One region of the Lysinibacillus sp. NPDC093692 genome, then DNA from elsewhere that is predicted to be linked to it. Evidence: riboswitches for the same ligand, from Rfam matches in the RefSeq annotation. Region 1 holds a riboswitch; the other holds the start of a gene.
What was found. Region 1 has a riboswitch for preQ1 ahead of queC (7-cyano-7-deazaguanine synthase QueC). Riboswitches for the same ligand answer to the same signal wherever they lie in the genome.

Region 1 (7,583 bases):
TTGTTTGCAATATGTTATACTTAGTATTTTTTGGTTCAAAAGGGTAAATGAATTAATTTTCATAGCGATTAATTATAAAAAAATATTAAAAAATAAATTGACACTCAAAAGTTTATGACTTAATATGAGTCTCAGCATAATAATATAGCTCTTATTAATAACCGTTGAGACGAGGGGTCGAAGATACGGTGGCCAAACAATTTAGTTCATAATGAACTGAATCCAGTGGGCCGAACCTGAGCACAAAATTAACTTTTGTGAACAATAAGAGGAACAGCAGCTGATAGTATTCGAAGCTTTCCTTAAAATTGGGTGAGCTTTTTTTTATGCCCTAAAAATCTATAATTTGTTAGGGGTAGTTAAAATTGTCAGAAAAAGTATTATTCACATCGGAGTCTGTATCGGAAGGACATCCAGATAAAATTGCAGACCAAATCTCAGATGCAGTATTAGACGCAGCATTATCACAAGATCCGCTATCACGTGTGGCATGTGAAGTATTCACAACTACAAACACAGTAATTGTTGGCGGAGAGATTACTACAAAAGCAGAACTAGATATCGAAAAAATTGCCCGTAATACCCTAATCGGCATTGGATACACAGATGATAAGTTCGGTATTGATGGTCATAACTGTAATGTACAAGTTTTAGTACACACGCAGTCTCCTGATATCGCAATGGGTGTTGATTCTTCTAGCGATACAAAAGAAGTTGGTGCAGGTGACCAAGGTATTATGTTCGGTTTTGCGACTAATGAAACTGAAAACTATATGCCTTTAGCAATTGAAATGGCACATATGCTTGTAAAACGTGCAACTGAGTTACGTAAAAATGGTCAATTCAAATGGGCTCGACCTGATATGAAATCACAAGTAACAATTGATTATACGGATAGTATGCAACCTAAAATTGATACTGTTTTAATGTCAATACAACATGATGATGATTTTGACCAGGTAGAATTCATTGATTACGTTACAGAAAATGTAATTAAAGCTGTTGCGAAGCAATTTGGTATGAATGAAGACTTCCGAATTTTAATTAATCCTACTGGTCGTTTCGTAGTAGGCGGACCACACGGAGATGCAGGTTTAACAGGACGTAAGATTATTGTTGATACTTATGGCGGCGCAGCTCGTCATGGTGGTGGCGCATTCTCTGGTAAAGACTGTACAAAAGTTGACCGTTCTGCGGCTTACGCAGCGCGATACGTTGCAAAAAATATTGTTGCAGCAGGCTTGACAGATAAATGTGAAATCCAATTATCATATGCAATTGGTGTAAGTGAACCAATTAGTATCGCTTTAGAAACATTTGGTACAGAAAAAGTAGCGAAAGAAGAAATTTTAAAAGCGATTCGTCAATTATTCGACTTAACGCCAAATGGCATTATTAACATGCTAAATCTACGTAAACCACAATATCAACAAGTTGCAGCTTATGGTCACTTTGGACGTAGTGATGTAAACGTAACTTGGGAAAAAACAGACAAAGTTTCAGAATTAGAGCAACTTTTAACAGTTGCTATGGGACAATAATGCAATGCGTGCAAAATCGAGTGGCTACTGAGGAATTTTTTGCCACTCAAGACCGCATGCCATTATTTGAAGCTTTAGTCAATTATACTAAACAAGATGTTACGCCGTTTGATGTACCTGGTCATAAAATGGGGCTACATGAAAACCCATTAAAATGGACGCTTGGAGAAATGACATTAAGAATGGACGTAAATTCGATGAAGGAGCTTGATTTATTAAGTCACCCGGAATCGGTTATTAAAGAAGCTCAACAATTAGCTGCACAAGCATTTAATGTCGACTACGCTTACTTTTTAGTAAATGGAACTACTGTAGGAATTTTGGCGATGATTTTAGCGACATGTAAACAAGGTGATACATTGATCGTACCTCGTAACTGCCATAAATCAGTTATGAACGGCATTATATTAAGCGGAGCAAAACCAGTATTTATTCAACCTGAAGTTGATCAACATTTTGGTATTGCACACGGAATTTCAGTTGAAAATGTAAAATCGGCACTTGCAGAAAATCCACAAGCGAAAGCTTTACTTGTAACGTATCCAACATATTTTGGGTCGATGAATCAACTGCAAGAAATTTGTAAGCTCGCACATGAACAAAATGTAACAGTTATTGTTGATAGTGCACACGGAGCGCATTTAACATTTTTACCTGATGCAAACGATGCGATTAGTGCTGGTGCAGATGCAGTAACGGTCAGTATGCATAAAACTGGGGGTTCATTAACACAAAGCTCGCTTCTATTACTACAAGAAAAACGAATCGATTCGAAGCATTTGCAAAAAGTATTAAATATGCTTCAAACGACGAGTGCAAATTATTTATTAATGAGTTCTTTAGATGTAGCACGAAGAGAATTAGCGGTGTATGGACAACAACGTTATAGCCAATTAAAGTCAATTGTTGATGCAGCAATTGAAGAAATTGAAAATAATTCACGCTATGAAGTGCTAAAAGCTGATTATGTACAACAAAATTTCAATCAAGCCTATGATTGGACGAAACTTGTTATTCGTGTGAACGATCTCGGTTTAACTGGTTTCGAAGTTTACACAATATTGAAACAGCAGTATGGCATTCAATTAGAACTTGCTGAAGGATATGTCATAATGGCAGTCATTAGTCATGTTGATACGAATGAAACAATCGGTAAATTAGTACATGCGTTAAAAGATATTGAACTTAATTACGGAAAAAAAGAAGCGATTCAGTCAGCTTATGTGACAGCGAATCAAATAAATAAATTAGCAATGACACCGCAACAGGCGTGTAATGCTGAAACAGAAACAATTTTAATTTATGATGCGGTAGGTCGAATTAGTGCAGATTCATTAATGATTTATCCACCGGGAATACCACTAATTATCCCTGGTGAAGTTATTTCAGAGGAAGTAGTAGAATTATATAACTTCTATTTTCTTAATTTTGGGAATGTTCTGTTCGAAACGAAAGAAGAAAATTATATTACAGTCGTAAGGGAGACAAATAAATGAGCATTGAATTATCAACATTAGGAAGACACGTATTAATTGAATTTTATGGTTGCCCAAGTGAAATTATCGAGCAAAACGCATTAATCGAGCAGTTTATGAATGAAGCTGCTGACTATTCTGGGGCAACAATTGTAGAATCTTGCTTCCATCATTTCAACCCATATGGTGTTTCGGGTGCAGTAATTATTGCTGAATCACATTTAACGATTCATACTTGGCCAGAATACGGATTTGCTTCTGTAGATGTTTACACATGTGGTGACTCTGTAAGTCCATGGAAGGCAGCAGAATATTTAGAACAAAAACTGCAAGCGAAAAAAACAGAATCATTTGAAGTACCACGTGGAATGGCAGATAAAATTCGCCAATTTGCAGAACAAGAAATTGATACAATTATAGTGAAACAAGAAGTATTAGAGGACGTGATTTAATGAAATGGTATACAGAACAATGGAGCGATAACTGTAAATTTTCAATCGGATACAACGAAGAGATTCATAGTGAACAATCTCCGTTCCAAAAAATCGATTTTTATAAAAGTGAAGAGTTTGGTACTTTCTTCACGTTAGACGGATTGATGATGGTTAATGAAAAAGATGAGTTCGTTTATCACGATATGATTACACACCCAGCATTCGCTACTAACCCAGATATAAAAAAGGTATTAATTATCGGTGGTGGTGATGGTGGTACTGCTCGTGAAGTACTACGTTACAAATCAGTAGAAAAAGTAGTAATGGTAGAAATCGATGAGTTAGTATTCCGTTTGAGCCAAAAATACCTTCCAATTACAGCTGCTGGCGTCGAAGAAGATCCTCGTATGGAAATGATTTTTGATGATGGCTTAGCTTATGTTCAAAACGCAGCTGATCAATCATTCGATTTAATATTAGTAGATTCTACTGATCCAATTTCAGTCGGTGAAGGCTTATTTACAACAGCTTTCTATAAAGAATGTTTCCGTGTATTAAATGAAAAAGGAATTTTAATTAACCAACACGAATCTCCATACTTTGCCGAGTATGCAGAAAACATGCGCAAAGCACATAAAAAAATTAAAGGTATTTTCCCAATCGCGAGCGTATATCAATTCCATATGCCAACATACCCATCGGGACACTGGCTATTCGGATTTGCTTCAAAAGCATTACATCCAACTAAAGATATTCAAGTAGATGCTTGGGACAAATTTGGTCTAAAAACGAAATATTACAATACAGATTTACACGTTGGCGCATTCGCACTTCCTACATTTGTGAAGGAGTCACTTAATCGTGATGAATAAGAGGCTGGGACAGAACTAAATGGTTCCTTTATAAAGCCGAATAATCTCTAGATTTACAACCTAAAAATAAATAGAAAAACCGAACGATTCCAAAACACTTCATGAGCGTTTCATTGGATAGTTCGGTTTTTTGTTTGTTGACACACTTTTTTTCTAGCACATGAAAGTGACTATTTAAATTCAGAACGTGTTGAATGAATAGCTGAAAGAAATTGTTCATTAGGGCGAGGTCATTCGGAGGTAAGAAATTAATAAAGGGTCACTCTGCAGGAGTGACCTAAAGTATAACGATAAGATACTATTTGAACTTATCTAGTTTCTTAACTTTCATTGAAGCTATTTCTCCACAATTCTTACAAATAGTCAAAATCATTGGTGAACCCGTAATATTTAGCTTATCCATCCTAATTGGTTTTACATTTGCATAAGCATAAGATCCGCCTAATTCAACTTGTGCGAAGGAATCATTACCACAAGCCTTACAAACTAATTTATTATTTTCCATTAAATCACATCGTTATGTAATTTGTGTAAATTTTATCATACAAAAGCCATGGTGTCTTTGCACGCTACAGCAAACTAAAGAACAAAATAAAGAGAATAATAAATAAGTTAATCCACTACTTATTACGAATATTTAAGAATTTATGAGAAATCCTATTTAAACTAACTTAGTTAAAATTCGGTTTGCGATATATTAAAATCAAAAGACAGAGTTTCATTCTCTACTCATTTTGTAGAATTAATCTGTCTTTAAGTTTTAATAGCAACAATCTTTTAGAAAACAGCCTTAAAAAAATCCATTTGACGTTTTGCACTATTTTTTGTATTATATTGGAGAAAAGAATGCCCGGACTAGAACGGGAGAGGTTCATAGCTGATACCCTCTATAAAAAACTATGGAAACATGATAATTATGCCATGTCCATATCGGACGTGGCTTTTTTTTATGTGTTTGCTTATGTTTTATTAGAACGATTGGTGAAGCCTCTCTTGAAAAGTGTTGGGAAACATTTTACAAGGAGGTTTTTTTATGTCTGGCCGAAGCCATGAAGAATGACTGTCGGATTTAACATTATTGGGTAACCACAGTACACAATATTTTAATTCAGTAAAAATTGATTACCGATAACTACGGTATTGAATAGTTCAATCAAGAAAGAGGTATTTAGCTACCCTCTAAAAAAAACTATGAAGAAGCAGTACTTTTTCTAGTGCTGTTTTCTTGGAACAAGGGAGTTTTTACACATGAAGCAGGAAAAAGCAATTGTTGTATTTAGTGGAGGTCAGGACAGCACAACCTGTTTGTTTTGGGCAAAAGAACGTTTTCAAGAGGTTGAAGCTGTAACTTTTAATTATGGTCAAAGGCATCATCTTGAAATTGAATGTGCGAAGGCGATAGCAGAAGAGCTCGGTGTCAAGCATCACATTCTTGATATGTCACTCCTGAACCAGCTTGCTCCAAATGCATTGACACGACAAGACATAAAGGTAGAAGACGGAGAAAATGGTGAGCTTCCATCGACTTTTGTACCTGGTCGAAATCTTCTCTTCCTTTCATTTGCGGGCGTTTTAGCGAGCCAAGTAGGAGCTAAGCATATTGTAACTGGCGTTTGTGAAACGGATTTTAGCGGATATCCGGATTGCCGAGATGTTTTTATTAAATCCTTGAATGTAACGTTAAATTTATCGATGGATGATTCCTTTGTTATTGATACACCGTTGATGTGGCTGAATAAGGCAAAGACATGGGAGCTTGCTGATCAGTTTGGAGCACTTGAATTTGTTCGGGAAAAAACGTTGACTTGCTATAACGGTGTAATAGCAGATGGCTGTGGTGAATGCCCAGCATGTAAACTGCGAAAAAAAGGGCTTGATGAGTATTTGAGCTACAGGAAGGAGTCTTAAGGCATGTCAGATTTTAGAATCGTCGATAAGCTCCAAAAACTTGATGTAGATATTCAAAGAAATCAATTGAACTATCATGCAAAGCGTGTTCTCGTAAGTAAAGAATTTACCTTCGATGCTGCTCATCATTTACATAATTATGAAGGGAAATGTAAAAACCTGCACGGTCATACGTATCGCGTAATATTAGGACTGAGTGGATACACAGATGAACGAGGTTTGATGATTGATTTTGGCGATATAAAAAGAATATGGAAAGAAAAAATAGAGATTCATTTGGATCACCGTTATTTAAATGAGACGCTTCCACCAATGAATACGACGGCAGAGAATATTGTTGTTTGGATTTACGAAAAGCTGGCTGCGACCTTGCTTGATGAACAAAGATATGACGGTGCGCGTGTTGAGTTTATTCGGCTATACGAAACTCCGACTAGTTATGCAGAAGCGAGACGGGAGTGGATGGAAGTTGAGTAAGATACCTGTTATCGAGATTTTTGGACCGACGATTCAAGGTGAGGGAATGGTAGTTGGCCAAAAGACAATGTTTGTGAGAACTGCCGGCTGTGATTATTCTTGTTCTTGGTGTGATTCATCGTTTACGTGGGATGGCAGTGGAAAGCATCTTATTGTCCAAATGACAGCTGAAGAGATTTGGTCTGAGTTGAAACGTCTCGGAGGCAGCGGCTTTTCATTTGTCACGATTTCAGGAGGCAACCCTGCACTCATCCGAAATTTGGAGGGGCTCATTGCCACTTTAAAAGAAAATGACATAAAGGTCGGGGTGGAAACACAGGGAAGTAGGTGGCAAAAATGGATGTATGAGATTGATGAGTTGACAATTTCCCCAAAGCCACCTAGCTCTGGTATGACGACAAATTATTCGGTGCTCTCTGAAATCTTCGAAAAACTTAAAAATCGAAACAGTAATCATCATGTATCCCTTAAAATAGTCGTTTTTAATCAAGAGGATTACGAGTATGCTAAACAAATTCACCATCGTTATCCAATGATTCCTTTTTATCTGCAAGTCGGTAACGATGATCTCACGACGACGGACAATTCACAATTAATTACACATTTATTAGATAAATATCATGCGCTGATTGATAGAGTGATGAAGGATGAGGAATTAAGAAATGTCAAAGTACTGCCACAGTTGCATGCACTTGTTTGGGGGAATAAAAGAGGGGTATAGTGCCATTACAAAAATGGCATTAAGACAAATTCTAGAAGAGGATTATGATAACTTGCGACGGTATGAAAGTATAGGCTAATATGGCCTATACTTTTTTTGTGCGTCCAGCAGCATGGATGTAATCTGTTCGTGGCGATGAGAGCATGCATAGCAAG
Region 2 (7,583 bases), on a different contig from region 1:
GAGAAATGAAAAAGATAATGGTTACAGGTGCACTAGGTCAAATAGGTTCTGAGCTTGTAGAAAAACTTCGTGGTATTTATGGAGAGGACAATATATTAGCGACAGATATTCGGAAGCTTGAGCATTCTAAAGGTCCGTTTGAAGTATTGGACGTTACGGATGGACAAAGAATGCATGATTTAGCGAAGGATTTTGGTGCAGATACAATGATGCATTTAGCGGCGTTATTATCAGCAACAGCGGAAAAAAACCCGTTGCTTGCGTGGAATTTAAATATGGGTGGTTTAATGAATGCGTTAGAAGTTTCGCGTGAGTTAAACTTGCAATTTTTCACGCCGAGCTCAATAGGCGCGTTCGGTCCGTCGACACCGAAGGATAATACACCACAGGATACATTACAGCGTCCAACAACTATGTATGGGGTAAATAAAGTTGCTGGTGAGCTATTATGTGATTATTATTTCGATCGTTTTGGTGTAGATACTCGTGGTGTCCGCTTCCCAGGATTAATTTCATACGTAACTCCTCCAGGAGGTGGAACGACAGACTATGCAGTAGAAATCTTCTATGAGGCGATCAAGCAAGGGAAGTACACGTCTTATATTCAAGAAGGTACGTACATGGACATGATGTACATGCCAGATGCATTGCAAGCTATTGTAGATTTGATGGAAGCTGATAGTAGCAAACTAATCCATCGCAATGCCTTTAATATCACTGCAATGAGCTTTGAACCATCTGAAATTGCGGCAGAAATTAAAAAACATTTGCCACATTTCCGTATGGATTATCATGTAGATCCAGTACGTCAGGCGATAGCAGATAGCTGGCCAAATTCTATAAATGTAGAAGCGGCACAAAAAGAATGGGGCTTTAAAGCGCAGTATGACTTAGCTAAAATGACAGTTGATATGCTAGAAAAATTAAAAATTAAGCTACAAACAAAAGCTTGTTCATAGATGAAATTAAAACGGATGAAGAAAACAATTGAGTTTTCTTCGTCTTTTTTATTTTGATGGGCGATTATTAAAGTTTGGGATGACATTTGGTAAACGTATCTATATAAAAGTTGATGGAGTGGAGGCTGGACACCCCCAGGAAAGCGCCCAGCCGGAACGGAAATCAACCCACGTTATGCCGATGAGACTATTTTAGGGAAACTTAACAATAAAAAGAAAATTATTGGAATATATAGCGTAATTTATAATTTTCCAATATAATCATATTCAGAATATTAATAGTATTCAATTAAATTGATTGTTGGTATTTCACAAAGGTAAAAAAAAGGGAGTTCACAAGAAGAGGGGATGGATAGTTTTTATGATGCAGACGCCGTTAGTATTAACAAACTTTATTAAACGAGCAGAAAGCTATTTTGCTAGAAAGACTATTGTTTCACGTACGAGTCCACAGAAGATTCACCGTTTAACATATGGAGAATGGGCAAAAAGAACGCGTCGCTTGGCGGATGCGCTCACAAAGCTGGGGATGACAAGAGGAATGAAGGTTGGCTCCTTTGCTTGGAATCAGCACCGCCACTTAGAGGCTTATTTTGCGGTACCGTGTTCCGGTGCCATTTTGCACATGGTGAATATTCGTTTATCAGAAGAGCATTTAATTTATATTATTAATCATGCAGAAGATGAAATTTTAATGATTGATGTGGACTTGCTACCAATCATCGAAAACATTGCGCCTGAGCTTAAGACAGTGAAACATTATATTATTATGACGGACGAGAATACTTTGCCAAAAACGACATTACCGAATGCGTTATCCTATGAGGATTTATTAGCAGCGGCGGATGAAAACTATCAGTTCCCAGAAGATATAGGGGAAGAGGAGCCTGCTGGAATGTGCTATACAAGTGCTACAACAGGAAATCCAAAAGGGGTTGTATATTCACATCGAGGTCTAGTACTACATAGTATGATGCTGAGTATGTCTGATTCAATGGGCATTTCGGAGCGTGATGTCGTGATGCCAATTGTACCGATGTTTCATGCAAATGCATGGGGCTTACCATTTGCTAGTGTCAATGTAGGTGCTACACAAGTATTGCCTGGTCCACAATTCACATCAGCAATCATATTGGATTTAGTAGAGCAGGAGAAGGTTACATTAACAGCTGGGGTACCGACAATTTGGATTGGTGCGTTGCAGGAACAGGAGAAGCATGAGCGAGATATTAGTTCGTTACGTGCTATTTGTTGTGGCGGGTCAGCTTCACCTACTCGACTTATTCGTACATTTGAAGAGCAGTATGGCATTCCGTATATTGTCGTGTATGGAATGACTGAAACTACTCCAATTGTAGCGTTATCAAATTATATGTCTTGGATGGATGAATGGCCTATTGAAAAGCGTATTGAATCGCGAGCAATGCAAGGTATGACGATGGCTGGTATTGAATCGAGTATTACCAATGACAATGGGGAAGTACCATGGGATGGAGAGACGATGGGTGAGTTACGCTTGCGAGGTCCATGGATTTCACACGAGTATTATCGGGATGAGCGTACCAATGATGCCTATCGAGACGGCTGGTTATATACAGGGGACATTGCGGTACGAACAGAGGATGGCTTTATCAAAATAACAGATCGTACGAAGGATTTAATTAAGTCGGGTGGGGAGTGGATATCCTCAGTGGATTTAGAAAATGCATTAATGACTCATGACGCTGTGTTGGAAGCGGCAGTTATCGCAATTCCACATGTCAAATGGCAAGAACGCCCGTTAGCTTGTGTAGTATTGAAGGAAGGAATGTCAGCAAGTGAAAAGGAGCTTCTTACATTTTTAGAAAGCCAGTTTGCAAAATGGTGGGTACCAGACGATGTGGTATTTTTAGACGAAATTCCAAAAACATCAGTTGGAAAATTCCTAAAAGCTAAGCTTCGTGATAATGTAGCAGAAGTTTATCCGAAATTGGGTTCACTCGTATAGATAAAAGAGCGATTTCCACAAAGGGAAGTCGCTCTTTATCTTTACCTTTATCTATTTAGCATTTGAAATACTTGCTCAACGTCTTTGTCTCCACGACCAGAGATATTGATAATAATGCTCTCTTCCGGAGATAATGTTGGCACAAGCTTAAGTGCATGAGCCACGGCGTGGGAACTTTCAAGTGCTGGAATAATGCCTTCAACCTTTGATAGCACTTGGAATGCTTCGAGCACCTCTTCATTCGTCACCGTTACATATTCTCCGCGACCAATTGTTTTTAAATAGCTATGCTCTGGACCAGCTCCAGGATAATCTAGTCCAGCGGCAATCGAATAGGTTGGTAATGGATTACCTTCTGCATCTTGCAGCACTAAACATTTGAAGCCGTGTAATTCACCCGGTGTTCCTTCATTTAATGTGGCGGCCTTATCTGGCTCAATACCGATGAGGCGAACGTTTTCATCTGCAATATATTCTGCAAACGCACCAATCGCATTACTACCGCCGCCGACACAAGCAAGTACTGCTGCTGGTAGCTTACCTTCTTTTTCTAAAATTTGTTCGCGACTTTCACGGCTAATGACGGATTGGAAATGCTTCACCATTGTAGGGAACGGGTGAGGCCCAACCGCAGACCCTAGTAAATAGAAAGTCGTCTCATAGTTTTCTACTAAATCAGCAAATGCTTCATCCACTGCATCCTTTAGTCGCCCTTGACCTTTATCAACAGCTACTACCTTTGCACCAAGAAGCTCCATTCGGAAGACGTTTAATGCTTGGCGCTTAGTATCTTCTAAACCCATATAAATTGTGCAATCCATCCCGAACATTGCGCAAGCAGTTGCTGTTGCTACACCATGCTGACCTGCACCTGTTTCGGCGATAACACGATTAGCACCCATGCGCTTGGCCAATAAAATCTGTCCAAGAACGTTATTAATTTTATGTGAACCAGTATGGTTAAGATCTTCACGTTTTAAATAAATTTTTGCGCCACCTAATTGTTTTGTTAAATTTTCAGCAAAATAAAGTGGAGATTTGCGCCCAACATATTCACGGAAATAATAATCTAGCTCTTTATTAAAGTCTTCATCTTCTTTATATTTTTGAAAGTTTTCATCTAAAATACTTAAAACATTTTGAAGCTCATCGGGAACAAAGCTACCGCCAAATTCACCAAAATATCCTTTTTTCTCTGCTACTATACTCATCTTCTCTCGACTCCTCTATCTAATTTTTCCATAAAAAAAAAGCCACTACAATCCTTCTGTAAAAAGGACGAGTAACCGTGGTGCCACCTTCATTCGCAAAAACTGCGCGCTTTCGTACTCCGATAACGGGGAGTAACTTCGTCCTCACATTTGATGAGGCTGCTCCAAAGTCCATTCACAAGTACGTACTACTGATTTGCACCAACCATCAGCTCTCTTTAAGTACTAGCGCTTGCTACTAATCTTTTTCCTAGCATTTATTGAAATGAATTTTAGAATATTTTCAGAATATTGTCAAGGTGTCTTCCGAAAAATAAAAAAAGACGAATCTAAAAGATCCGTCAATTAAATCAAGTTAAATTAAATTTTTGAAGTTTAAGCGTTTGTTCAATACGTACATAATCGGTGCACCAACCGCTAAGACAACAAATTCACCTGCAGCAACAGTTAACCATGTCCAGAAGAATGGTAATTCTAATGCTAAATTCAATTCAAATGCAATGATGAACATTGTACAAGTAAATAAAAATGTATTGATGATTAAACGCGCCCAAATATTTTTGACAAATTTACAAATAAGAATGAGCAACCCAAGAGTAATCATCGAATGGCCTACACCGAAAACTAAATCGTAGATACCGAGTGGTGAAAAGAGGTTAGAGATGAACACACCAATAATGATACCAACGGCAAAGCGTGGATTAAATGCAACTAAATGGTTAAATATTTCCGATATTCGGAACTGCACCTCTGTAAAGCCAAATGGCGCGACTAATAATGTAATAGCAATGTAGAGTGCTGCAATAATGCCACTCGTTGCTAAAAATTTTATTTTCATATTTATTTCTCCTTAGTTTTTTTACGTGGGATGGTTACGAACCACGTGAAGCAAATGCAATCATATCAATGTTCATGCTTATTTGTAAATAGCTACGTGTAAAAAATTATAGTGCTAACGATAATAATTTGATCTTGTTCAAAGTTTTTTAATGACAATGCCTATGAAAAGGGGCTTGTACACTTACTAGAAAATTATGCAGAAATAGCAGATGAGAAGTAACCTCGAAAGGTTTGAAGTCGTGGATATGTCTGGTCACTTGTTAAAACAGTACTTTTAACAAGTGACCATTTCAGTAGTTTAAAACGCTAAATAATTAAGCGGATTTTGGGGCAGGGTGAATGGAGGCTCTATTGATAGTGGGGGATGGATATATCCAATGATTATGAACAGCACTTTTAGAAATTACTCCTCTAAAGTATTTTTAATTTCTTCTATTTCAAAAATTAAATCGTTAACTTGTTTCTTGAATTCATCTGTATATTCTAATTCCTCTTCCATTTCTTTCGTATACTCTAAGGCATTTAGAGTGAAATCCAAAGCAAAAACAAATAGACTGTCACATAGATTAGAAATGATTGTATCAACATTTCCTATAGTTGCATTTTGATGTTCTTGTGAATAAGAAGATTGGTTTAAATCGATTTTATCATTATTCATGGTATTCCTCCTTTTTGGGAACGGCACTAATCTCATATGCATCATATGCATTAAATGTAAAAAGGGGGACTAAAATGACCATTTTCTGTAGATTTTTATTAGCAAGAAATAAATGAGTATTGCACGTCTAACCATAAAGGGAGTAATACTTCTAAAGCACTCGCGGGTTGTTTTTATTCAGCAATTCAAGACGTTACTCAAACTTCCAAAATATCCTGTTACTCAAAGTAGTGGGCTAGTAGAAAATTTAAAAAAGTAAGAGCGAATTAAACCTGTTATGAGGTACTGACATTTTCACTGTCAGGTTTTTTAGTTTTTACATATATTACTTAAAATTAGATGTCAGAAAAATAACTTCGCTAAATTGTAAAAAAATTTTTTGTTATGTTAGAAAAAGAAATCAAATTGTAAAAACAGCGTAGTTTAGCGGTTTAAAGCGACAAATTGATTGAAAAGAAAAAATATTTTGCTGGAATTAATAGTCAGAAGATTCATAATGTTGTTGACGAACCTTGCTAATAGCGATAATATAGCGATACGTTCACACTTCGCTTGGATAAAGTGTGATAAATATCAGAGATCAAAATCGGGGGGATTATTTGTGAAAAGCAATTTAAAAAAGCTTTCGTTCCTGTTATTTGGATTAGTTTTAATGCTTGCTGCTTGTGGTAGCAGTGGTTCTAGTTCGTCGGATTCGAAAGGGAACGAAACGAATAATGCAAGTGAGGGCGGCACGACAGATGATAAAACATATAAGATCGGGATTACTCAAATTGTGGAGCATCCATCTTTAAATGCTGCAACTGAAGGTTTCAAAAAAGCGATTGAAGAATCTGGCTTAAAAGTAGATTACGATCAACAAATAGCGCAAGGTGATAACAGTCTTAACACGACGATTGCAAACAATCTAGTAAGTGCCAACGTAGATTTAATCTTTGCGAACTCTACGCCGTCTGCACAAGCGGCAGCAACAGCAACTAGTGATATTCCAATTATCTTTACTTCTGTAACAGATGCTGTTGGCGCACAGCTCATCGATTCTATAGAGAAGCCAGGGAAAAATGTAACAGGAACAATCGATTTACATCCTGATACTATTTCGAAAACAGTGGCGTTCTTAAAGGATTTGGGTGCGAAAAAAGTAGGTATGGTTTACAACGCTGGTGAGCAAAACTCAGTAGCACAAGTAAAAGAAGTGAAAAAAGTGATGGATGAGCAAGGCTTAACAGTAGTTGAGGCATCTGCGGCAACGTCTGCAGAAGTAAAACAAGCTGCTGAATCGTTAATCGGTAAAGCTGATGCATTCTATATTATTACTGATAATACAGTAGTTTCGGCACTTGAGTCTGTCATTGATGTAGCAAATGCTAATAAATTACCATTAGTTGTTGGAGAGCTTGACTCTGTGGCACGTGGTGGCTTAGGTGCATATGGTTTTGAATATTTTGACATCGGTTATGAAGCAGGACAAATGGCTGTGAAGATTCTAAAAGGTGAAGCAACTCCTGCTGATATTCCAGCTCAATATCCACAAAAGCTAAAACTATTAATCAATAAAAAAGTAGCAGATGATTTAGGAATCGACATTAAAGATTCTTGGGGTGCGGAGCTTTTAGAAAAGTAATGACCTGACATGATCATCTTATGGAGCGAAGCGGGGGAGAACTAAAACTGCCCCCGCTTTATCTTCTTTTAGAATAAAAAAATTTAAAGGGCTTTTATGTAAGAAAGAGTCCTATAGTAAATCGTATTAGATCAGGAAATGCCCATTAAATTAGTACATCATCATAGCGTAGGGTTGATTTCCGTTCCGACTGGGCGCTTTGTTGTTGCTGTCGCTACGCTTTCGCACAGATAAAACATTTGCTGCCGCTACGTTAACACTACGCTTTCGCACAGAGCAAAGCTTCCTGGGGGCGTCCGATGAG

Region 2: linked by a shared signal. The riboswitch ahead of ACQKN4_RS00185 (QueT transporter family protein) and the one ahead of queC (7-cyano-7-deazaguanine synthase QueC) in region 1 are both predicted to bind preQ1.

Annotation. Positions count from the first base shown of each region.
Region 1 covers NZ_JBNNUW010000013.1:17,309-24,891, reverse strand. The annotation lists gene metK (methionine adenosyltransferase) at 366-1,541, shown strand; gene ACQKN4_RS14800 (aminotransferase class I/II-fold pyridoxal phosphate-dependent enzyme) at 1,541-3,037, shown strand; gene speD (adenosylmethionine decarboxylase) at 3,034-3,468, shown strand; gene speE (polyamine aminopropyltransferase) at 3,468-4,322, shown strand; gene ACQKN4_RS14785 (hypothetical protein) at 4,621-4,827, opposite strand; PreQ1 riboswitch class I at 5,183-5,229, shown strand; gene queC (7-cyano-7-deazaguanine synthase QueC) at 5,571-6,230, shown strand; gene queD (6-carboxytetrahydropterin synthase QueD) at 6,234-6,707, shown strand; gene queE (7-carboxy-7-deazaguanine synthase QueE) at 6,700-7,428, shown strand.
Region 2 covers NZ_JBNNUW010000001.1:38,038-45,620, forward strand. The annotation lists gene ACQKN4_RS00170 (L-threonine 3-dehydrogenase) at 6-959, shown strand; gene ACQKN4_RS00175 (long-chain fatty acid--CoA ligase) at 1,321-2,946, shown strand; gene trpB (tryptophan synthase subunit beta) at 2,994-4,157, opposite strand; T-box leader at 4,218-4,418, opposite strand; gene ACQKN4_RS00185 (QueT transporter family protein) at 4,513-4,995, opposite strand; PreQ1 riboswitch class I at 5,002-5,046, opposite strand; gene ACQKN4_RS00190 (hypothetical protein) at 5,401-5,655, opposite strand; gene ACQKN4_RS00195 (ABC transporter substrate-binding protein) at 6,257-7,279, shown strand.